One region of the Bacterioplanoides sp. SCSIO 12839 genome, then DNA from elsewhere that is predicted to be linked to it. Evidence: predicted binding sites of a transcription regulator. Region 1 holds the regulator's gene; each other region holds the start of a gene.
What was found. The regulator sigma-54, encoded in region 1, starts transcription at its own class of promoters, with help from an activator protein. The targets are predictions, from matches to a motif close to TGGCACNNNNNTTGCTNT.

Region 1 (6,173 bases):
CACCAGCAAGTAGCACAAACACAAGATCCGGTTACTATTCAGAATTCACAAACAGAAATTACTGCAACCGGCATGCGTCTGGACTTAACAACCCAGCGAATGGAACTGCACTCAGAGGTCAGCACTCATCATGTTCCCGAATAAGTGGTTACTAACAACCCTACTGATTATTGTCGGATCACTACCACTCAGCAGCCATGCATTACCGGAAGATGCACAACAGGAAATGGTGATTCTATCCGACAGTGCCGAGCTGGATCGTAAAGCCGGCGTCGTGATCTATAAAGGCAACGTCGTACTGACACAAGGCACGTTAAAGATTGAATCGGATCGTTTGATGATTCTGCGTAACGGTGACGTGGTTGAGCAGGCCGTTGCCGAAGGAAATCCAGCACGCTATCAGCAGCAGATTCAGGCAGAGCAACAGCTCACCACTGCTTCCGGGCAACGTATTGATTATTTTTCGACCCGTAAAGAAGTTCAGATCCAGGGTGACGCCCAACTGCATCAGGAAGGCAACCAATTCAGCGGTGACAAAATCACCTACGACATCACCAATGAACGCGTTTTAGCGTCCTCGTCTGAACCTGAGGACGTTGTAGACCCTCAGACCGGTGAAGCGGAAAAACCACAACGAATTAAAGTCGTGATTCAGCCAGAAAAAAAATCAGCTGAGCCCACACCCGCGGATGCAGCAGAACAACCATGAAAAAAACCTTAAAAGCTGAACACCTGGCCAAAAGCTACAATGGCCGCGAAGTGGTTAAAGACGTATCCATGTCGGTACAAAGTGGTCAGATTGTTGGCTTATTGGGCCCGAATGGCGCCGGTAAAACCACCTGCTTCTACATGATCGTTAATCTGGTTCAGGCCGATAAAGGCCGCATCAAAATTGATGATCAGGACATCAGCCACCTGCCCATGCATGGCCGCGCACAACAAGGCATTGGTTATTTACCACAGGAAGCCTCGATTTTCCGTAAGTTATCAGTCGCCGATAACATCATGGCAATTCTGGAAACCCGCAAAGACCTGAATCGACAACAACGATTGGAACGTCTCGAAGGCCTGCTGGATGAATTCCATATTCAACACATCCGCAGCAGCTTAGGTATGGCGCTATCCGGGGGCGAACGTCGCCGGGTAGAAATTGCCCGGGCCTTAGCCGCGGAACCGTCCTTTATTCTGCTGGACGAGCCTTTTGCAGGGGTGGATCCAATTTCGGTATCCGACATCATGGATATTATTCGCCAACTCAAAGACCGCGGCATCGGCGTGTTAATTACGGACCATAACGTCCGTGAAACGCTGGCCATTTGTGAAAAAGCCTACATCGTGGGTGGTGGTCATATTATTGCGGAAGGCAGCGCCGACGAGGTGCTGGCGAATGAACAAGTCCGTAAAGTGTATCTGGGAGACGACTTCCGCCTGTGATTCGCCTTGCGACGACATAAGCCAAATACGTTAAAAAAGCAAAGCAATTTTTATGACATCTCAGGGCAAACAGGGATTCCAAGTCTCGCCTCATTGCCTATAATGCTGAGTATTGGTTGGCTCATTTTTTAGTATTCGGGCCAGATGATTGCTCCGCACCTCAGGTGAATATCAACAGTTTATGAAAGCATCTCTCCAGTTAAAGATGGGTCAGCAGCTGACCATGACCCCACAGTTACAACAGGCCATTCGCTTGCTGCAACTCTCAACACTGGATCTGCAGCAGGAAATTCAGGAAGCGCTGGATTCCAACCCCATGCTGGAAAGTGAAGAGCATGGCGCTGAAGACTTTGCCCCATCCGCAAACGAAAGCTCTGATGGTACCAACAACGATCAGAGCAGCGATTCCCACGACGACAAAGAATACACCGCCACTGCGGCTGATCAGGATAACGCGGCACCCGAGCACACATTAGACGAATCTCATTCTCCGGATAATCAGGAAGTGGGCGATCACCTCTCTAATGAGCAACTTCCTGATGAACTGCCGGTCGATAGTAACTGGGATGACACTTACCAGCCTACTGCAGGCGTTGCTTCAGGGTCTGGTCCGATTGATGACGATCTTGATTATGACTCCCGCCATGCGACGACCGATGACTTACAGGATCACCTGTTGTGGCAGCTGAACCTGACGCCAATGTCGGATACCGATCGCGAGATGGCGTTGATGTTTATTGACGGTGTCGACAGTGATGGTTATCTGCACACCAGCATTGAAGATATTCTGGAAAGCATGGATCCAGAACTGGAAGTCGAAGAAGATGAAGTGAAAGTGGTGTTACGCCGCTTACAGCAATTTGACCCGGCCGGAGTATTTTGCCGTGACTTACGGGAATGCCTGCTGCTGCAATTGGCTCAGCTGCCCACTGACACACCTTGGCTAAAAGAAGCCCAGATGGTGATTGGTGATTACATTGATATGTTGGGCAGTAAAGACTACCCAACCCTGATGCGTAAAACCAAACTCAAAGAAGAGAGCCTGAAAGCGGTTCTGCGCCTGGTAAAAGAACTCAACCCGAAACCGGGAGCCGGTATTTCTCCGGATCAGGCGGAATACGTAGTTCCAGACGTTATCGTTCGCAACATTCGCGATGAATGGCGGGTAGAACTCAACCCGGATATTGCGCCGAAACTGCGCGTCAATGAAGGCTATGCCTCCTTGGTTAAACGTTCAGATAACAGTGCTGACAATACCTTTATCAAGGATCACCTGCAGGAAGCCCGCTGGTTTATTAAAAGCCTGCAGAGTCGTAACGATACCTTGCTGAAAGTTGCTACAAAAATTGTTGAATACCAGATTGAGTTCTTCGAAGAAGGCGAAGAAAAAATGAAACCTCTGGTGTTACATGACATTGCCGAAGCCGTTGGCATGCATGAATCCACCATTTCCCGGGTGACCACACAAAAGTACATGCACACACCGCGTGGTATTTTTGAGCTGAAATATTTCTTCTCCAGCCATGTCAGCACCGACTCCGGTGGTGAGTGTTCTTCGACAGCCATTCGTGCCATGATCAAAAAACTGATCGCCGAAGAAAACCAACGCAAACCATTAAGCGACAATAAAATTGCCGCCATATTGGGCGAAAAGGGTATTAAGGTAGCTCGCCGTACTGTGGCTAAATACCGCGAAGCGATGCAAATACCGCCGTCAAATGAACGCAAGCAGCTGATTTAAGTCAGCGCAATCTAACCTCAGACAAAACAAGAAGGAGTCTGACTATGCAGATTAATGTAAGTGGCCATCATGTTGAGATCACTGAAGCCATGCAGGGCCATGTTGAGGAAAAGATGGGCAAAATCACCCGTCATTTTGACAACATTACCACCGCTCAGGTCACTCTGACAGTAGAAAAAGACGAACGCCACCACGCTGAAGCCACCATTCACGTCAGTGGTGCGGATCTGAATGCCAGTGCCGACAGCGATGATATGTATGCCGCCATCGACGCCATGATTGATAAACTGGATCGTCAGGTTCTGAAACACAAAGAAAAACTGGTTGCACGTAAGCACGGTCACTGATTCAGGTTTTATCATGAGCACCGCCATCACCGATATCTTAAGCGCCGAGCAGAGTGAAATTGATGTTCCGGTTTCCAGCAAAAAAAAGCTGCTGGAATACCTGGGAGAAAAAATCTCATCACAGCTGGCTGGCAGTACCGCCGACGATATTTTTGAGCGTTTGTTAGGACGCGAGCGTCTTGGCAGTACCGGAATCGGTGAAGGCATTGCAATCCCGCACTGCCGTTTAAAAGAATGCACCCAGGCCTTTGGCGTGCTGTTACGGCTGCAACAACCGATCGACTATGACGCAATTGATCGTCAACCGGTCGACCTGGTGTTTGCCTTGCTGGTGCCCGAAGAAGCGACTGATGAGCACCTGCAAATATTATCGATGTTAGCCCGCAATTTCAGTGAGCCGGCCTTCCGCGAAGCGTTGAGGAATGCCCCGGATACTTGTCAGTTTTATAAACGCGCTTTAAGCGCCCAATAAAATTTCCGGACAAATTGTGAGCACACGTCACAAATAGTCACAAAACCCTGCTATAACTGAACTATTCGGTACTGAACTATTTGGTTATGTGCCGATCTGAATTGTCTCCTCATTTCAAGGAACGTTTTATGCGTCTTGTGGTAATCAGTGGCCGGTCTGGCTCAGGTAAATCCAGTGCATTACATGTACTGGAAGATTGCGGTTTTTATTGCATTGACAACCTGCCTATTGGCTTGCTTGACGACCTGGTACTGGAAACGCACAACGAAGAGCGATTAAAAAAAGTGGCCGTCAGTGTTGATGCCCGCAACCTGGCACACACCTTCGAGCAGATTCAGAACACCCTGCACAACCTGCCTCACCACGAATACAAACTGGAAGTCATTTATCTGGATGCCGGTGATGATGTGTTATTACAACGCTTCAGTGCTACCCGTCGCAAACACCCACTGACTAATGACGCTACCTCCCTGTCCGAAGCGATTGACCAGGAACGGCAACTACTGGAACCAATTGCTAATATTGCCGACCTGACACTGGATACCACCAGCATGTCAGTCCACGAGTTACGCTTCCTGATTAAAAAACGTGTTGCTGAAAAAGAAGGCAGCGACATTGCCATCCTGTTTAAGTCTTTTGGCTTTAAATACGGCATCCCGAAAGACGCAGACTACGTATTTGATGTCCGTAATCTGCCCAACCCCTATTGGGACCCGGCATTACGCCAGTTCACCGGCCGTGATAAAGAAATTCAGGATTTCCTCAGCAGTAAAGAAGAAGTGGGTCGCATGCAGCGGGATATCGCTCAGTTTGTCGACAACTGGCTGCCGTCCTTTATAGAAGCCAATCGCAGTTATATGACCATTGCCATTGGTTGTACCGGCGGACAACATCGCTCAGTATTTATGGCCGAGCAATTAGCTGGACAATTCCGCGATCAGTTCGCTAATGTTCAGGTTCGCCATCGCGAACAAGCGATAGTCGAATAATCCTTTTAATTTAACCGGTGTAACTCAGAGACCACGGAATGATTTGCCAGGAAATCACCATCATCAACAAGCTGGGGCTGCATGCTCGTGCGGCAGCCAAACTGGTGTCAACCGCTTCAGCTTTTTCCAGTCAGATTAAAGTCGGCTATAAAGATCGCCTGGTGGATGGCAAAAGTATTATGGCGGTGATGATGTTGGCGGCCAGCAAAGGCACCGACATTGAGTTACACGCTGACGGAGCCGATGCAGAAGCGGCCATTGAAGCCTTGGTTGATTTAATTAATCGCCGCTTTGATGAAGATGAATAACCTACTCCCTTCAAATACGATGTAATCAGGATTATTTTCAGCCGCCGCATAGAAGGCACATCCCTGTGCCTGCTATGCTACCGCGACATCCTGTCGCTGCTATGAAAACAATCCTGTTCACATCTTCATCCGTTAATTTCTCCCATAAATCAGCCAACTACAGTGTTTTTTACAAGCACTTTCATGGCCTCATTCCGCCATTCAGGCTAGAATTCATTATATCTCTCGACCCTCTTATTCACCCGCTCAGAGTTCAGTCATGGCGCAGCAAACGGAAAAGGCCAAAGCAAAACTTCACAGCCTCACCGCAGCGCTGGAAAGTGGCTCATTAACCAAAGTCCGCCGAATGCTGAATGGCATGGCGGCGGTAGACATTGCCCACCTGATTGAAGGTTCAACTCCAAAAGCACGGAAAATTCTCTGGGAACTGGTCGACAAAGACTCCGAAGGTGAAGTTCTCCAGCATTTAAGTGACGAGCTGCAAAGTCATTTTCTGAGTGATATGAGCGCCGCCGAAGTTGCGGACGTGACTGCCGACCTCGATGCCGATGATGTTGCCGATATTCTGCAGCAACTGCCTGAGCGAGTAACTCAGGAAGTTCTGAGTGTCATGGATCAGGAAGACCGGGATGAGCTGGAAGCCATTCTGGAATATCCCGAGGACAGCGCCGGTGGTCTGATGAACACCGACACCGTCACCATTCGTCCGGATATTACCCTGGAAGCCACGCTGCGCTACCTGCGTCGCCATAAAACCCTGCCGGAAATGACCGATAACCTGTTGGTTGTTAACCGTCAGAACGAGTTTATTGGAGTGTTACCCATCAACAAACTGCTGGTCAGCGATCCACAACAAACCGTGCGTGAGGTGATGAATACCGA
Region 2 (6,173 bases), 1.3 Mb from region 1:
TTGTCGGTAAAGTTCAGGAAGTTACGCTGATCAATATAAGCGTAATCAACCGTGAATTCGTCAGTTTTGTAACCCAGGCGTGCAGCATCATAAGTTACTTCGTTTTGACGCCAGCCAACATTACCAATAAAGCGTGCGTTATCCAGAATAATACGCTGGCGACCCAGGGTGGCATTAATACCATCTTTCTCATAGCTGATTTGTGCGCGGTTCCATTCGGTATTTTCCGGATCGGCAACAACATCATAATCAGGATCTTCAGGGGCATATTCATCAACGATTGCACGAATATCCTCCAGTTCTGCTAATACTTTGAAACCTGCAATTGAACCGGTTTCATAACCGACGCGCGAACGTAACGTTAATGCCGTTGCTGCATCAGCGCCGCCATCTGTGTCGTTAGTTTCATAACGTAAGCGGAAGTCGTTCAAAATTTTACCGCCGGTTAACGCATCTGCTGCTTCGTTGGCCTGAGCCTGGGCTGCCGTTGCCAGAGTGGCGGTGAAAACAGCCGCTGACAACAGTGATGGCGCCAGGGTGCGTGCAGATTTTTTAATAGAGTTCATAACTTCTCCTGAATTTATGTTTTTTTAACGATCTGGTTAAGCAACTTTATTTCGCGCGGTTTTAGTTTTTTCTGTTTTTGCTGATTGAATATCTTCAACCTTTTTTTGTTTTTCATATAAGAAACTGAGTACCTGCTGACGGTAGCTGTTATACGTCGGGTCATCTGCCAGCTGGATGCGGTTGCGTGGGCGTTCCAGCTCAATGTTTAGAATCTCGCCAACTGTCGCCGCCGGGCCGTTAGTCATCATGACAATGCGATCGGATAACAATACGGCTTCATCAACATCGTGAGTAATCATGATGACGGTATTATTTAAGTCTTTCTGGATTTCCATTAAGGAATCCTGCAGGTGAGCACGAGTCAGGGCATCAAGTGCACCAAAAGGCTCATCCATTAATAACACCTGAGGTTCCATCGCCAGTGCCCGGGCAATCCCGACACGCTGCTTCATACCGCCGGAGATTTCATCCGGACGCTTGTGCATGGCGTGTGTCATATGCACCAGCTCAAGGTTGTGCTCAATCCAGGCTTTCTTTTCAGCCTTAGATTTACTGTTTTTAAATACTTCGTTGACCGCCAGTTCGACATTTTCGTAAGCGGTCAGCCATGGCAGAAGAGAGTGGTTCTGGAACACCACGGCTCGCTCCGGCCCTGGCTCTGTGACTTCTTTTCCTTCCAGAATCACACCACCTTCGGTCGCTTGATATAAGCCCGCAACAATATTTAATACAGTGGACTTACCGCAACCGGAGTGACCAATCAGTGAGACAAACTCACCTTGATCAATCTTCAGGTCAACACCATCCAGTGCCTTAAACGGGCCTTTGGGGGTAGGGAACTCAATGCTGGTTTTGGAAATTTCTAAAAAGCTCATAATTTATCTCCGAAATTCTGTATGTAACTGGCCGTTGTGCACGATTAATTAACGAACAACTGCAATTAACGAACGACCGCTGACTTATCCCAATTTACCCATTTTTGAATGGTCAGCATGGCACGGTCCAGTAAGAATCCAATAAAGCCAATCACTAAAATCGCAACCATGATTCGACCCAGTGAGTTGGAGCTACCATTCTGGAATTCGTCCCATACGAACTTACCTAAGCCCGGGTTTTGCGCCAGCATTTCTGCCGCGATTAATACCATCCAGGCAATACCAATAGATAAACGTAAGCCAGTGAAAATCATCGGAATCGCTGCTGGAATAACAATTTTACGTACGTGAGTGAACCAGCTCAGGCGTAGTACCTGGCTTACGTTGTTTAAATCTTTTGGTACACCGGCAACACCGACCGCCGTGTTGATCATGGTTGGCCATAAGCAGCACAGAGATACGGTAAACATAGATACTAAGAATGATTTAGAAACGGTAGGGTCATCGGATACATACAGAGCACTAACAACCATGGTTACCAGTGGCAACCAGGCCAATGGTGAAACCGGTTTTAAGGTCTGAATAATCGGGTTGATGGCTGCATAGGCATTTGCGCTCAGGCCAATCACAATACCAATTGGAATGGCAATTAAACTGGCCACAATAAAACCGGCCATTACCGTACCTAAGCTGGTAGCGATTTGATCAAAAAAGGTAATGCGACTTTTATATTCGCGCCACTTTACATTGGCGTCCGGGTTTTTTGCCAATTTCTTTTCATTGCGAATGCGTTGGCGTTCGTATTTTTGTTCTACTTTGGCACGTTCTTCCTTGTGTTCATCTACCAGGTTGCTGAACTGTTGAACCACTTCACTCGGGCCAGGGAAGTTACCCAGCGATGTGACAATGTTATTGGCTGCGACTTGCCAGAGCATCAGGAAAATACAAAGCCCAACAATGGGTAAGCTAATGGCTTTGACCAGCTTGGTAATGGCAGGTGGGGTTAAACCGTCAGACAGCGTCTGCATCGGATTTTTTAGTAGTGATGACATGCTCATGGCAATAACAACCTCTGATTTTTCAATTACTCAGAGCGCTTTGGCTCTGTTTAAAATATTTTGTTTAATGTTTTGTTTGATGTGGAATTCCAAAAAACTAAACAAAATATTCTGATGGTTTTTAAATGTGAGGCTGAGCGGGGCTCAGCCTCATTTTCTGTAACTACAAAGCTGTAGTTAGAGGGCTTCAGTTACAGAACTTCGTCAGCGTCTAAACCAATTTTGAATTTATTGATGTATTCCGTTGGTTTGCTGCCATCGAATACCACACCGTCAATAAAGTCGGGTTGTGGTGGCTTGAAGCCGGTTTCGGTGGCGAAATCAGGGAAGTCTTTAGCTTCTACTTCACCATCTTCAATCAGCGCTTTTGCAGCTTTGGCATAGATATCAGGACGGTATACGTCTGCAGCTACCTTTTTGTACCAAGCGTCATCTTTAGCTTCAGAAATCTGACCCCAACGACGCATTTGTGTCAGGTACCAGATAGCATCTGAGTAGTATGGGTAGGTCGCGTTGTAACGGAAGAATACGTTGAAATCAGGGATTTCACGCTTGTCGCCTTTTTCGTACTCAAAAGTACCGGTCATTGAGTTAGCAATAACGTCGTAGTCGGCACCCACGTAGTAAGGCTTAGACAGATATTTCACGGCTTCAGGACGGTTGGCATTGTTGTCAGCGTCCAGCCATTGAGCAGCACGGATCATGGCTTTTACAACAGCAACCGTCGTGTTTGGATATTTCTCGGTGAATTCTTTAGTCATACCGAATACTTTTTCTGGGTTGTTTTTCCAGATTTCGTAGTCAGTAATAACGGGTACACCAATACCTTTAAATACAGCTTGCTGGTTCCAAGGCTCGCCTACGCAGTAGCCGTAAATGGTGCCCGCTTCTAATGTGGCAGGCATTTGTGGTGGTGGTGTTACCGACAGGAAAGCATCCGCATCAATTTGGCCTTTGGTATCGCCTTTGTGTGGCGCGTAGTAGCCTGGGTGAATACCACCGGCTGCTAACCAGTAACGCAGTTCATAGTTGTGGGTTGATACCGGGAATACCATGCCCATGTTAAATGGCTTGCCCGCGTCGTTGTATTTATCAACGATTGGCTTCAGGTAATCGGCTTTAATCGGGTGAACTGGTTTACCATTTTCATGCGGTACCAGTTTTTTCATTTCATCCCAAACACCGTTGGATACCGTGATGCCGTTACCGTTTAAATCCATGCTGAATGGCGTCACGATGTGAGCTTTGGTACCAAAACCAATGGTGGCGGCTAACGGCTGGCCCGCCAGCATGTGTGCGCCATCTAACTGACCGTCAATCACACCGTTGAGAAGTACTTTCCAGTTGGCTTGTGCTTCCAGCTCAACTTCCAGACCTTCGTCTTCGAAATAACCCAGCTCTTTTGCGATGGCTAAAGGAGCCATATCGGTTAGCTTAATAAAACCAAATTTAAGCTCGGTTTTTTCCGGCTCACCTGCGCTAACAACAAAAGATGTTGTTAGTGACGCTAACCCGGTTGAAATCACCAGTGCTGTTTTCAGCAGGTTACGTCGCAGTGAATTAATTCCTCGCATCGTGTTTCCCCTTTTTAAGCCAAAAAAAAAGCGCCACAACCCCAATAGGTCGTGAGCGCCTTTGCAATATTGAATGTTCGTCTGCGAACACCCGAAATAAAAAAAGTAGTGAACCCAACGTTGGGCTACATAATCTGGATTTAGCGAAGAGTGTGCCAATTTCAAAAAAGGCAGATTTCTCAGGCATTTTTAGCAGGAAAATCAGATTTATTAACGGTTGAGTGCTTTTTGAGCACCAAATCAGGCTAGCCCAAATTAATGATGAACTTCTTTGGTGCGGATTTTCGATTTATTGTGAGGCGTTTTTGCAGAGGGGTGGTAACTGACAGGGCATTTAATAAAAGCGCGCACTTTTATTTTTGCGACAGAAAAACAAAACCCGGCAATTGCCGGGTTCTATTTGCTGTTCAGGCGATAAGCGTTAACGGCTGGAAAAACATTCCTGCGCAACGTGTTTGATATCAGTATCAGCCTGAATCCAGCCCCAACGCTGCATCTGTTGCAGGAACCACTCTCCGTGCTCCACTTTGGCGTCGCCAGCCTGCAGCGGGTCCAGTACCAGCATATTGTGAATGCTGACGGGGGAGTCGCCGAGTTTGTAGCGGAACTCACCAGTCAGAGCCGGCAATAACGCTTCAGCGGGCTGCTCCAGCGCTTCAGCAAGCAGCTCTGCCGCTTTCTCCGGATGCTCATGGCACCACTGAGCTCCCTGGCTGATGGCGTGTATCAGCGCCTGGAGTGTATTCGGGTGCTGCTGCGCCCATTTCTGAGTGACACCCAGTACTTTATCCGGCGCCTGTTGCCAGAGTTTGGTGGCCGGCATCAGGCATTGGCCAACGCCTTGCTGAATAGCAACGCTGTTCCAGGGAGCGCCAGCGAAGAAACCATCAATATGTTGCAGTTTCAGGTGATCGACCATTTGTGACGGTGGTAATACCAGCAATTCAATGTCTTTGTCGGGGTCAATTCCCGCATCAGCCAGCCAGTCACGCATTAGCAAATTGTGAATGGAGAAAGGAAAGACCACGGCAAAGACCAGCTTTTCCTGCTCGTTTTGCTGGCGTTGCTGAATCAATGTTGCTAACTGCTGGCCCAGCTGTTGTGCCGAGGAAGAGGCAATATCATCCACCGCCAGCGTTTCAGCCAGGGTGTTTGAGACGGTCAGAGCGTTACCATTTAATGCCAGTGACATCGGTGCCTGCATGGGTTTTCTCAGGCAGCCAATACCCAGGTGCGTGGCTAATAACATGGGGGCCAGCATTTGTGCCGCATCAAAATGACCAACAATCACTTTATCGCGGATGTTGGCCCAGGAAACTTCCTGCTGCAGCGTGACGTTGAGCCCGGCGTGGCGAAAGTAACCCATTTCCTGTGCCGCAATTAATGGCAGGGCATCGGTCAGAGGCATATAGCCCAGCGTCAGCTTGTCTTTTTCCAATGCAGATGCTTGTTGTGTTGTTTGCTGTGGTGTTGTCATAAGGAAATACTCAGTTACTCAGCAGATTCATCACGGAAATAATGTTCTTCGCGACATCTACCATGCGTTGGCTACGATCCATCGCCATCTTACGGATAGCGTGGTAAGCCTCTTCTTCGGTCATGTTCTTTTGCTTCATCAGCAGGGATTTGGCCTCATCGAGGATACGGCGGTCAGCCAGCTGGTTGCGGGTTTTTTCCAGTTCACTTTTTAATGCCTGGAATTCACGGAAGCGGGCAACGGCAACATCCATAATGGATTTGATGCGTCCGGCCTGCAGGCCATCAACCACATAGGCGCTGACTCCGGCGCGCATGGCTTTTTCGATTGTGTCGGAATCGTCTTCATCGCTGAACATGATCACTGGCTTGGGGTTATGCTGATTAAGAATGCTCATATGTTCCAGCATGTCCCGGTCAGGGCTTTCAATATCAATAAAGATCACATCCGGCTGATTCTCTTCGACCTGTTTAATCAGCCCCTGAGCACTTTCCAGTCGGGCAATCACTTCGCAGCCGGCATCGGTCAGTGCCTGTTCTAACATGGCGGCACGCCCGGGCTGGTCATCAACCAGCATAATTTTAGTAACGCTGCCTTTAATTGCAGCGCCTGAAGCAGTATT
Region 3 (6,173 bases), 570 kb from region 1:
AAGTATCGGTATGGATCGCCACCTGCACATCGTATTCTTCCGCCACCGATAAACAGTTATCAATCGACGCCGGAGTGGTGCCCCAGTCTTCGTGCAATTTTAAGCCAATCGCACCGGCTTCAATTTGCTCGTTGAGCGGCCCCGGTAAACTGGCGTTACCTTTACCTAAGAAACCAATATTCATCGGTAAATCTTCAACCGCTTGCAACATCTTGCCAATGTGCCACGGCCCCGGAGTACAGGTGGTTGCATTAGTACCCGTCGCCGGGCCAGTACCGCCTCCCAACATAGTGGTGACACCACTCATTAAGGCTTCTTCAACTTGTTGTGGGCAAATAAAATGAATATGCGCGTCGATGCCGCCCGGAGTCACAATCTGTCCTTCACCTGCAATCACCTCAGTACCGGCACCTACTTCAATAGTGATGCCTTCCTGAGTATCCGGGTTGCCCGCCTTACCAATGGCAGTAATACGTCCGGCTTTAATCGCAATATCGGCTTTAACCACACCCCAATAATCGAGGATTAACGCGTTGGTAATAACAGTATCCGGTACGTCGGCACTGAGCGCCTGACTTTGCCCCATACCGTCACGAATGACTTTACCGCCACCAAATTTCACTTCGTCGCCGTAAACGGTGTAATCTTTTTCTGGCGAAATAAATAATTCGGTGTCACCTAAACGAACTTTGTCACCCACGGTTGGGCCGTACATATCGGCATAAGCGCGACGATCAATTTTAGCCATCTTAAATCTCCCCTATTTTTTATTTAACAGGCTAGTGAAAACGTTTGCGAGGCAGCCAGAGCAAGGCAAAAATCAGAGAGAAAGCGCAGTTTATAGTCATAAATGAGCATTTATATCTGATTTTTAACGCGGCTATGGCAACGCAGGTAGTTTTCACCCTGTTAAACTTTGCCCATCACATCGCCACGGAATCCATAAACTTCTTTTTTACCGGCGTATTCAACCAGTTCTACCGTACGCACCTGGCCGGGCTCAAAGCGCACTGCCGTGCCTGCAGCAATATTTAAACGAAAACCTTTTGTGACTTCGCGTTCAAACCGCAACGCTAAATTGGTTTCGTAGAAATGGTAATGACTGCCTACCTGAATTGGACGGTCACCGGTGTTAGCCACTTCCACTTCAACCGTTTTACGGCCCACATTGATTTCGATATCGCCATCGGCGCAGATAATTTCACCTGGAATCATATTTCTTCTCCTTTTATCTATTGAAAACGTCATTGAGGCAGTCAGAGCAAGGAAAAAATGAACGAGAAAGTGGAGCTTATGTGGTTATAAGTGAGCATTTTCGAGTTCATTTTTAACACCGCTATGACAACGCAAATAGTTTTCAAGCGATGGGGTTGTGGACGGTGACGAGCTTAGTTCCGTCGGGGAATGTTGCTTCCACCTGCACTTCCGGCAACATCTCAGCAATACCATCCATCACATCATCCCGGCTTAATACCTGACGACCCGCATTCATTAAATCGGCAACGGTTCGGCCATCGCGCGCACCTTCCATAATAAAAGCGCTGATTAAGGCAATGCTTTCCGGGTAGTTAAGTTTTACACCACGGTCTTTGCGTTTTTGCGCCAGTTCAGCCGCAACAAACAACAGTAATTTATCTTTTTCTCTGGGAGACAGTTCCACGTTTATTCTCCAGTCTTATTTCTAAATTAATTTAACTTTTTGCTGAACACTATTTGTGAGTGATTGATGGTGTTTTCTGAAGGGGTCCATCACAGGGATGTGATGGATTAGCCTTCAGGGACGAACTGGTAGCGCCCCGTAAGAAAATATCTCAATAACTCACGTTAAATTTCATAGCACTTTAAGTACGCCAGATTCTTGGAGCACAGGGTTCTTTACCCACGACATCGTTACGCAGTTGCGCCCATAACTGTTCAAAACAATGACGTACCTGTTCAGCTTTATTGCCCAGAATCCGGGCAATAAATACATCAGGCTTTTGTGTCACCGCGACCGTTAATGGTTGTTCACTATCATTGGTCGCTTCCTGCCAGGCGATAATTTTTTCACCCAGCTCATTGGTGTCTGTCATCACGGTGCGATTAATCAAAAATGTGCCAAACACATGAAAGTTCTGAAAGCCAACATGACTGGTTTGAAGCGGTGAGGGTGCTACAAACTGCAATCGATCGGAAAAAAGCGGCAGACCATCACGACGTAACATCAGGCTTTGCATTAGCTGCCCTTGCTCAAAAAACTGCTCACTTTCAAAGCGGCCGAGGCAGGTAATTTCCCAACCAACAAACAAACCATTTCCTGAGATGTCGATGGTGGTTGTGAGCTGGCCATCGGCGCCATCGAAGACGATATTTTCCTGAGGCAAATATTCGAGAACACTGCCGTCACCAATGGCAATAGAGACATGTTGGCCTTGAGGAATACCACTGATGTTGTTGTAAATCTTGCCGGCGGAGGGTGTGGTCATTAATACGTGTGCACCGTCCTGTAGCCTTAAGTCGATTGAAAGCTGGTCACCGCCAACCAAGCCACCCGGTGGATGCAATAAATAGAAATGCAAACATTCCGGACCTTCCGGAAAAAATGGACGCTGTACCCGCAGCGGGCCGAAATGTTCGGTTTTCCCTAAGCGGGTGTCGCCATACTGTGCTGAAAACTCCGCACTGAAGCGTGCCAGCCAGCGTTGTGTATCCAGCCCGGGATGTTTTTCAATAGGGTTAAGCGCTATGTTCACACCGTCCTCACATTCGATGCGTGATGCTTTTGAAAATATCACGCACCAAAATTGAGCGATTTCTCAGGATGTGCCCCAAAATGATCGCTGCAATCTGATTAATAAACGGTTTGTGAGCCTTTTTCTGGCGAAGAATACGCAAAATGCACCCAAACCGTTCAGTTTGTTAAAACTCTTAATAAGGGTTAGCAAATGCAGTGCCATTAAAAGCTGACCGAGCGGATAGCTTTGTGGTGAGGGAAGGATGGAGAGCTTAGGGCCTGTTAAGAGGCCCGGTTAATCTCAGGAAAAGCTCAGCTGCCAGTCAATGTCATTGAAATAGTCGACTTCGCTGGTTAAGTCTCTGGCGGTGAGTGGGTGTTGTTCGAGCCAGCCTTCCGGTAATTCCAGATGAATACTGTGTTCGCCCAGCTGTATTTGTGGTGTCGGAACCGGATGTGCACCACGGCTGTGATTCAGTAGTACTGCAAGCCGCAGTAATAACGATAGCTTCAGCACCGTGTCGCGCTGAGTGGCAGATAACACCGCCATCTCTTCTAACGGATAGCGGCGACGATGGCTGCGCACCAGGAATCCCAATGTGGCCTGACCCTGGCGAGTAAAACCCAATAAGTCGGAATAGCGCAGCAAATACGCGCCGTGTTTGTGGAAACCCGCATGCGCAATGCTCAGGCCTATTTCATGCAGTTGCGCCGCCCAGGCCAGCCAGTGTTTCCAGCTGCCCGACAGCTGCCAGTCTTTTTTGACCTGCTTAAACAACAACAATGCCGTGTCTTTTACCCGTTCTGCCTGAGCATCATCCACATAAAAACGCTCCATCAGAGACTGCACCACACGATTACGCACATCTTCATGGGTGGAGCGGCCGACTAGATCCCATAACGCGCCTTCACGCAGCGCACCGTCGGAGTAGGTCATAACTTCGACATCAAAGGTTTCAAAGATGGCTGTTAAAATTGCCAGGCCACCAACAAATACCTGAGCACGTTCGGGTTTTACGCCGGGCAGGTCAACGTCATCCACATGATGGAATTGCAATAACCGCTGGCGCAGCTTGCTCAGTCCATCCCGGGTCAGCCCTTCGTTACTCCAGCCGTTTTCGACAACGGCTTGTTCGGCCGCGCGAATGGTGCCGGATGAGCCAACCACATTTTTCCAGCCCAGCTTTTTATAGGCGGATTCAATATTCTGCAGTTCTTGCTTGGCCGCGTTTACGGCCTCGCGGAAGTGGCTCTCGGTGATCAGGCCATCAATAAAGAAGCGCTGGGTAAACGACACACAGCCCATGTGTAAGCTTTCCAGTGCCTTGGGCTCAAACTTGGAGCCGATAATAAACTCGGTCGAGCCGCCACCAATATCCACCACCAGGCGCTTACCCTGATCATCGGCCAGGGTGTGAGACACGCCGAGGTAAATCAGGCGCGCTTCTTCCCGGCCAGCAATGACCTCAATCGGGTAGCCGAGAATCTCTTCGGCACGCACAATAAACTCCTGGCGGTTGCGCGCTGCCCGCAGCGCATTGGTGGCCAGTACGCTGACCCGCTCTGGGTTCATGCCCTGAACCCGTTGAGCAAATTCGCGTAGGCAGTCCAGCCCGCGTTGTTGTGCCTCTTCGGATAAGTGATTCTGAGCATCCAGGCCAGCCGCTAATTGTACTTTTTGTCCACGTTTCTCCAGTGTGCGGATTTCGCCTTGAAACTCCTGGGCCACCACCATGTGAAAACTGTTGGAACCTAAATCGATTGCGGCAATCAGATCATCTGACTGCTGTGATGTGTGACCATGAGTGAAGGAATCAGAGGGCTCAAATGGGGCTTCGGACATAAAAGACTCTTGAATTTGTTTTTTCTGACACTATATAGATGGAACACAGAATACACGCCTGACGATAAATCTCGAATTGATTCCGGACAAACCGGGCGTACAATAGCCGCAGCATTTGCAAAATTTCACATATTCCATAGGGGAAACACATGAGTGACCAAATCCTGACCGTATCCGACGATTCATTTGACGCTGACGTACTGGGTTCTGACCTGCCAGTACTGGTGGATTTCTGGGCTGAGTGGTGTGGTCCTTGTAAGATGATTGCTCCGGTACTGGAAGAAATCGCTGAAGAATACGAAGGCAAGCTGAAAATCGCGAAGCTGAACATCGACCAGAACGAAGCGACGGCGCCTAAGTTTGGTATCCGTTCTATCCCAACCCTGATTCTGTTCAAAAACGGCAACGCCGAAGCGACCAAAATTGGCGCAATGAGCAAATCTGAGCTGACTGCTTTTATTGAACAATCTTTATAAGACTGTTTCCTGAAGCAATAACCGCATAAAAAAGCGCTTTATTGGCTTTTTATGCGGTTTGGCTGTAGACACCCCCCACTTTCCTGTCTATAGTCTTTCTTCATTCAACGCCGTCCTGGCGCCTCTTCTAGATTTAAAATCTTTAATTTTCTAACAACACAAACCTACCTGTATGAATCTTTCTGATCTGAAACTCAAATCCGTCCCTGAGCTGTTAAACATCGCAAAAGAAATGAACCTGGAACACGTGAGCCGAACGCGTAAACAGGACATCATCTTCGCGATTCTTAAAAACCACGCCAAAAGTGGTGAAGATATCTACGGCGAAGGTGTGCTTGAGATCCTTCAGGATGGTTTTGGTTTCTTGCGTAGCGCCAGCAGCTCGTATTTGGCCGGTCCGGATGATATCTATGTATCTCCAAGCCAGATTCGTCGCTTCAACCTGCGTAAGGGTGACAAAATTGAAGGTAAAATTCGCCCACCAAAAGACGGCGAACGTTATTTTGCGATGCTTAAAGTCGCCAAAATTAACGACGACAAACCTGAAAATGCCAAATCTAAAATCTTATTCGAGAACTTAACACCCTTGTTCCCGGATGAGCGCCTGGTACTGGAAGTGGGCACTGGCTCAACCGAAGACCTGTCTTCCCGGGTACTGGATCTGATTGCTCCGATAGGTAAAGGTCAGCGTGGCCTGATCGTAGCACCACCAAAAGCCGGTAAAACCATGCTGCTGCAAACCACAGCACAGGCCATTACCCGCAATAATCCGGAAGCTGAGCTGATCGTACTGTTGATTGACGAGCGTCCGGAAGAAGTAACCGAAATGAAGCGCTCTGTACGCGGTGAAGTGGTGGCGTCGACCTTCGATGAGCCACCATCCCGTCACGTTCAGGTCGCTGAAATGGTGATCGAAAAGGCCAAGCGTCTGGTTGAACACAAACGTGACGTTGTGATCCTGCTGGACTCCATCACTCGTCTGGCGCGTGCTTACAACACCGTAGTGCCTTCCTCCGGTAAAGTATTAACTGGTGGTGTTGACGCCAACGCACTGGAAAAACCAAAGCGCTTCTTTGGTGCTGCCCGTAACGTCGAAGAAGGTGGTTCATTAACCATTATCGCCACAGCGCTGGTGGATACC
Region 4 (6,173 bases), 560 kb from region 1:
CGCCAGCGCTAACAGGGCATAACACAGGTATTTGCCCAGTAATGTCATGGTGTAGGTGGAGATGTGAAAAATGGACCCTTCCGGAAATACCAGATTGCAGAAGGGAACAATGATCGCCAGTGCCAGAATAGCAATAACCAATCGCTGCCCGGCTTTGTCGTTAGCCAATAATGAAGTGATTGGCCCAAGTTTTATATCTTTCATAAAGATTTCCTTTATCGCCTGACTGCATTGCAGTTTTAACGCAGGACGTCGTAAATACATCCCTGTAGACTCCCTTTTTGCATCCCTGCAAAAAAGGCCTGCTTATAAAACTCCAATACAGTCAGACTGAAATATTCAACGGTGTTAACTTAAAGTGAATATATCAACCTTCAACCGCACGACCTTTCAGAGCAAACAGCCCTCGTGGTCGTTTCTGAATAAATAAAATAATAAATACCAGTACCAGAATTTTTGCTAATACTGCACCGGCCAGTGGTTCGAAGAATTTATTCGCTACACCCAAAGACATGGCAGCAACCAGAGTGCCCCATAAATTACCGACGCCACCAAATACCACCACCATAAAGGAGTCGATGATATAAGCCTGTCCCAGGTTCGGACCAACATTGGTTAACTGGCTTAATGCCACACCAGCAATGCCCGCAATACCGGAGCCTAAACCAAAGGTCAGCGCATCGACCCAACCGGTACGAATCCCCATAGAATTTGCCATCGGACGATTCATGGTCACAGCACGCATCTGTAAACCAAATAAGGTTCGTTTTAACACCAGCGCCAAAGCCGCCAGCACCAATAAGCTGAAAATAATGATGTATAAACGGTTAAAGGTAAGTTCCAATGCTGGATTGATCATAAAGGTGCCAGCCATCCAGTCCGGCGTTGTGACATCGCGGTTTAATGGGCCAAAAATAGAACGTACCGCTTGCTGTAAAATCAGGCTGATACCAAAGGTTGCCAGCAAGGTTTCTAATGGACGGCCGTATAAATGGCGAATTACCGAGCGCTCAATTAACACGCCCACTAAGCCACTCACTAAAAATGCAGCCGGAATCGCAACGACCAATGACATACCAATGGAATTCGGCATTAACTGTTGCACCACATAGGTGGTATACGCACCCAGCATAATCATTTCACCATGGGCCATATTAATCACGCCCATCACCCCAAAGGTAATGGCCAGACCAATGGCGGCCAACAGCAGTACTGCGCCCAGAGACAGGCCAAAATACAGATTTTCAGCATAGCTGTTCAGTTTTAATAACTGATCAATATTTTCGATGGTTTTAGTGGCCAGCTGATATTCATCAGCGCGGCTTTTCTGTTGCTCTTCAGAGAAGCCATCAGCAAATTTACTCAGCGCCACACGCACTTCGGAATATAACGAACGATCTAACGCGTTAATTGCTTGCAATCGGATATCGGCGTCAGCACTGTTCAGGTTCTGTAATGCCTGAGACAGCAATAAAACCTCAGAAACTTTTTGCCTTTCTTCAGCCTTAATCAGTTTTCTCAGTTCTTCAGACGCGATTGAATCCGGTGCTTTTAACAGATTTTGTGCAGCATTAAAGCGTTGCTCATCATTGCCGGATGAAATCTGAATTAACGCAATCGCCGAACGTAACTGACGGCGAATTTTATTATTTACGCCAATTTTTTTGAATTTACGTTTGCCGATATTTTCAACAGGCTGGTCACCAAAGGCCTGTTTAATGCCCTGTTCGGATTTAAAGGATTCGACCAACACCAATAACTTGTCGGATTTTCGATAATAAAGCTCTGAATCCAGCATTGCCTGGAGTAGCGTCAGTGTTTTTTCGTCAGATATCGCAGACATCTGCTCAATAATATTTGCTTTTTTCTTATAGTTGGCACTGGGTAACTGTTGTGCCAGTAGCTCAAGCTCGTTATTGCCTGATACATCGGTCGGTTCAATGCTTTCTGTTTGAGCTTGTAACGGACCTGCAATAGAGAGAAGAAGAGCCAATAACCAAATCGAGAGAGATTGAGTTACGCGCATGGGAATATCCCTTTTCGAATATAAGGTTGGACGAGTCGCCCAATAAAGATCAATAAGCGGGCAAAAAATAAGGAGCCTGACATCAGGCTCCTTATTGCACACTAATGGTGTTGCAATTATTCCGCGGCTACCGCAGCGCCACCACAGCTCTTAGTTACGGTGTTGTAGTTACCGCAGCTAACCGGTGCTGTCCAATCGGAGATCAGGTTGGCAGACTCTGGCAGGTAATCGGTCCAGGCATCACCCTTAACTACTTCGTCGGTTTTCCAAACGATATCAAATTGACCATCATCCTGAATTTCACCAATTAATACTGGCTTAGACAGATGGTGGTTTTCATTCATTTTCGCCATACCACCAGTCAGGTTAGGCACTTCAATACCGTACATGGCTGCACGCACTTTATCGACGTCTTCGCTTTTCGCCTTTTCAACCGCTTTTGCCCACATCTGGAAACCAATATAGGTCGCTTCCATTGGGTCATTGGTTACGCGATCTTCATCTTTAGTGTAAGCCTGCCACTGTTCAATGAACTTATCATTAGTATCGGATTCAGCACTCTGGAAGTAGTTCCAAGCCGCTAAGTGGCCCACTAATGGAGAGGTGTCAAAACCGGACAGTTCTTCTTCGCCCACAGAGAAAGCGACCACTGGAATATCTTCAGCGCTGATGCCCTGGTTCGCCAACTCTTTATAGAAAGGAACGTTAGCATCACCGTTTACGGTTGAAACAACTGCGGTCTTCTTACCTGCGCTACCGAACTTTTTAATGTCAGAAACGATGGTTTGCCAATCGCTGTGGCCAAATGGTGTGTAGTTGATCATGATGTCTTTTTCAGCAACACCTTTTGATTTCAGGTAGCTTTCTAAAATCTTATTGGTGGTGCGTGGATAAACGTAGTCGGTTCCAGCCAATACCCAACGTTCAACTTCACCGTCTTCCATCAAATAATCAACGGCGGGAATAGCCTGTTGGTTAGGCGCAGCACCGGTGTAGAACACATTGTAAGAAGACTCTTCACCTTCGTACTGAACCGGGTAGAACAGCAGGCCATTTAATTCTTCAACAACGGGCAAAACAGATTTACGGGAAACAGACGTCCAGCAACCAAAAATAACGTCTACTTCTTCTTTTTCTAATAATTCACGGGTTTTTTCCGCAAATAAAGGCCAGTTAGAAGCCGGGTCTACCACGACTGCTTCCAGCTTCTTACCTAACAGTCCGCCTTTTTTGTTCTGTTCTTCAACCATCATTAATACAGTATCTTTTAATGTGGTTTCGGAAATAGCCATGGTGCCTGACAGAGAGTGCAGTACACCAACTTTAATCGTATCGGCTGCATTGGCTAAACTTACCCCCGCTGCCAACGCACTGATTGCCATGACTTTGCTTGCTTTCTTCAGAACATTAAATCCAGTTTTTTTCATGATTATTCATCCTTTATACGGACTGTTTTAAATGAAGTTCTGATCTGCTACAGAGCTACGTCGATTAACGTATTGCAATATCAGACCAGTTGTTTTTAAAGCTGAATAACCTAGAGCAAGGGGTGTACCAATTTTTTAAATGCCTGTTTTTAAAGCATTGTCTGACTATTACTGGGCAATTTAGTGTTTATAACTCTGAGGTCTATGGTTCGATGCACTAAATGTGAACATTAAATTTCAATTTGATTTCGTTGTGGTGCATTTATGATCTGAAAAGGAATGACTCCGCTTCTGTACTTAGAGTTAACAGGTCCTAATAAACAAAAAAACCGGCTTGCGCCGGTTTCAATGAGATAGAGCTGTATCAGAAGTCTTTTGAATTCTCTGACTTTTTGTTTTTCAGTGTTTTATAGCCCACAACGGCAACAACCACACCAGTGATAATCATGGCCAAGTGATCTGGCTCGGTCAGCTGGTGCATCAGGTTAGCGAAAACACCACCAATGGAGTGGCTATGATCAGCATGAGCCAATGCCTGCGCCGAAGCAGCTATACCGGCAGCCGTCAGCAGTAATTTTTTAACAATATTCATCGTGTCTTCCTCTTACAATTTATTCAGATCGAGTGGAGGCAACGCTGCCATCTTTCGCTGGGTCATGGCCTGGAATCATGTTGGCTAATGCAGGCTCAATGGATTCACGCTTTTCTAACATGCCGTGGTCGATAATAAAGCGGATAATTTCACCGATACCTTTGGTGGTTTCAACATTCGCTAATACAAACGGGCGGTCTCCACGCATTTTTCGGGTATCACGATCCATAATTTCCAATGATGCGCCAACGTGTTCGGCAATATCGACTTTGTTGATGATTAATAGATCCGACTTGGTAATACCCGGGCCACCTTTGCGCGGAATTTTATCGCCAGCGCACACATCAATGACATAGATGGTTAAGTCGGATAATTCCGGGCTGAACGTCGCCGATAAGTTATCACCGCCACTTTCTACCAGCACCATTTCTAAGCCGTCGTGGGCATCTTGCAGTTGCTTAACCGCAGCCAGGTTCATCGACGCATCTTCACGAATGGCAGTGTGTGGACAGCCACCGGTTTCAACACCCAGAATGCGGTCTTCTTCTAATGCCTCTTTGCGCATCAGGAATTTGGCATCTTCTTTGGTGTAAATATCATTGGTTACCACGGCGATGTTGTAATGCTCGCGCATGGTTTGACAGATTTTTTCTAGCAGTGCAGTTTTGCCGGAACCAACCGGGCCACCTACACCAACGCGCAATACTTGTTTCATTTTTCTACCTGATTCCTTCGCTATTATCAGATGAAATATTGATGTTTTTGGCGAGAGGGGTAAATCACATGGATGTGATTTATTAGCCTTCAGGGACGAACTTGTAGCGCCCCGGTAGCCAAAATCTCAATGTTTCATTTAATACAAACCGGATTAATAAGATGGATACTTTTCCAGTCGGAGCACAAAAAGCCACGTCCCTGTGATCTTTGTGCTCTCGCAACATCCTGTTGCTGCTTTGGAAAAGCATCCATCTTCTTAATCCTCAAATTCTTTAAGACCTAAACAAACGAGAATATTGCTGCTCGTGCAGCGACGACGCTATCGCCAATCCCATTAAGCCCGTTCCTATTTGTTCATCTTCAATGTTTTGTGCGGCATCACATACCCGCGTTAATAACGGAATGATTTGCTGCAGAATTTTCTGACCATCGGTTTGCCCCATCGGCATCGCCTTACTGGCGCAGGCGATCTGGTTTTCTACCCAGCTCCAGGCAAAACCTAATAACGCCGTTGGCTCATCAATATCCGATAACACCGCCGCCAATGCGTTCATCGCAACAACCGTAGGTTGTGGGCACTGATCTAAATAACGTTGGCGTTCAGCATCTTGACCCAGATGCCACTGAGCAAAGGCACCTCCCACCTGAATATCTTCCAGATAGAGTTCTTTAGTTTCACGGAACGATATTAATGTTTCATTCCAATAATTCACGGCTTCAAAGTCACTGTTTTTCCAAGCACGATAAAGGCGCAAATACAGCGGCAAATCTAATTGCCCTAAACCAAACTCAAAACTGTGGTCAATCCACTGCTGTACGTCATCACGGTTTTTGCACCAGCCTTTATCCAAGGCGTATTCCAACCCTTGTGAATACGCAAACGCGCCCACCGGCAATGCCGGACTGGAGATATGCAATAACGCCAATAACGATGCCGCGTTTTGAGTCGTCATTAGTGGCTGTGCCCGTGACTATGTGAATGCCCGTGCGAATGACCGTCATCGCCATGATGGTGATGATGACCACCCGTACCCGGAGCATAAGCACCATTCTCTGGCTCAAAGGTTGCCAGCTCATGAGTCACATGAATGCCTAAACCGTGCAGCATGTCGTCTAATACGTAGTCTTCCTGAAAGCGTAAAAAACCTTCGCCAATTTGTAATGGCACATGGCGATTACCCAGATGGTAACAACCACGGGCAAATAACGTTGGATCTTCAACGTGTGCAGTGGATACTTTTTCGCTTTGTGCATTCACAATTAAAAAATCACCATCGGCATTGGTTAATACTGTACCGTGGCGTAGCACCTGGCCACGTTCAATCTGAATGCCCGCATCCAAACCGGATTCAGTTTTAATCTTTAAGCGACCACGCTTGCGATCATCAAACGTCAGGCACACGATTTCTGC

Region 2: a site for sigma-54 is predicted at 4,215-4,232, ahead of KFF03_RS07605 (CmpA/NrtA family ABC transporter substrate-binding protein). Genes of this name have one in related genera too.
Region 3: a site for sigma-54 is predicted at 2,918-2,935, ahead of KFF03_RS16610 (urease accessory protein UreD). Genes of this name have one in related genera too.
Region 4: a site for sigma-54 is predicted at 3,566-3,583, ahead of urtA (urea ABC transporter substrate-binding protein). Genes of this name have one in related genera too.

Annotation. Positions count from the first base shown of each region.
Region 1 is NZ_CP073745.1:318,606-324,778, reverse strand. Features, by position in the region: gene lptC (LPS export ABC transporter periplasmic protein LptC) at 1-144, shown strand, start outside; gene lptA (lipopolysaccharide transport periplasmic protein LptA) at 131-709, shown strand; gene lptB (LPS export ABC transporter ATP-binding protein) at 706-1,434, shown strand; gene KFF03_RS01560 (RNA polymerase factor sigma-54) at 1,616-3,175, shown strand; gene hpf (ribosome hibernation-promoting factor, HPF/YfiA family) at 3,220-3,522, shown strand; gene ptsN (PTS IIA-like nitrogen regulatory protein PtsN) at 3,536-3,994, shown strand; gene rapZ (RNase adapter RapZ) at 4,123-4,983, shown strand; gene KFF03_RS01540 (HPr family phosphocarrier protein) at 5,022-5,291, shown strand; gene mgtE (magnesium transporter) at 5,551-6,173, shown strand, end outside.
Region 2 is NZ_CP073745.1:1,632,552-1,638,724, forward strand. Features, by position in the region: gene KFF03_RS07590 (alginate export family protein) at 1-566, opposite strand, end outside; gene KFF03_RS07595 (ABC transporter ATP-binding protein) at 603-1,442, opposite strand; gene KFF03_RS07600 (ABC transporter permease) at 1,508-2,470, opposite strand; gene KFF03_RS07605 (CmpA/NrtA family ABC transporter substrate-binding protein) at 2,692-4,074, opposite strand; gene KFF03_RS07610 (CmpA/NrtA family ABC transporter substrate-binding protein) at 4,496-5,551, opposite strand; gene KFF03_RS07615 (ANTAR domain-containing response regulator) at 5,562-6,173, opposite strand, start outside.
Region 3 is NZ_CP073745.1:3,657,011-3,663,183, reverse strand. Features, by position in the region: gene ureC (urease subunit alpha) at 1-748, opposite strand, end outside; gene KFF03_RS16620 (urease subunit beta) at 910-1,215, opposite strand; gene ureA (urease subunit gamma) at 1,358-1,660, opposite strand; gene KFF03_RS16610 (urease accessory protein UreD) at 1,842-2,732, opposite strand; gene ppx (exopolyphosphatase) at 3,015-4,556, opposite strand; gene trxA (thioredoxin TrxA) at 4,706-5,032, shown strand; gene rho (transcription termination factor Rho) at 5,205-6,173, shown strand, end outside.
Region 4 is NZ_CP073745.1:3,664,454-3,670,626, reverse strand. Features, by position in the region: gene urtC (urea ABC transporter permease subunit UrtC) at 1-204, opposite strand, end outside; gene urtB (urea ABC transporter permease subunit UrtB) at 368-2,026, opposite strand; gene urtA (urea ABC transporter substrate-binding protein) at 2,143-3,408, opposite strand; gene KFF03_RS16645 (HupE/UreJ family protein) at 3,818-4,045, opposite strand; gene ureG (urease accessory protein UreG) at 4,065-4,760, opposite strand; gene KFF03_RS16635 (urease accessory protein UreF) at 5,035-5,715, opposite strand; gene ureE (urease accessory protein UreE) at 5,715-6,173, opposite strand, start outside.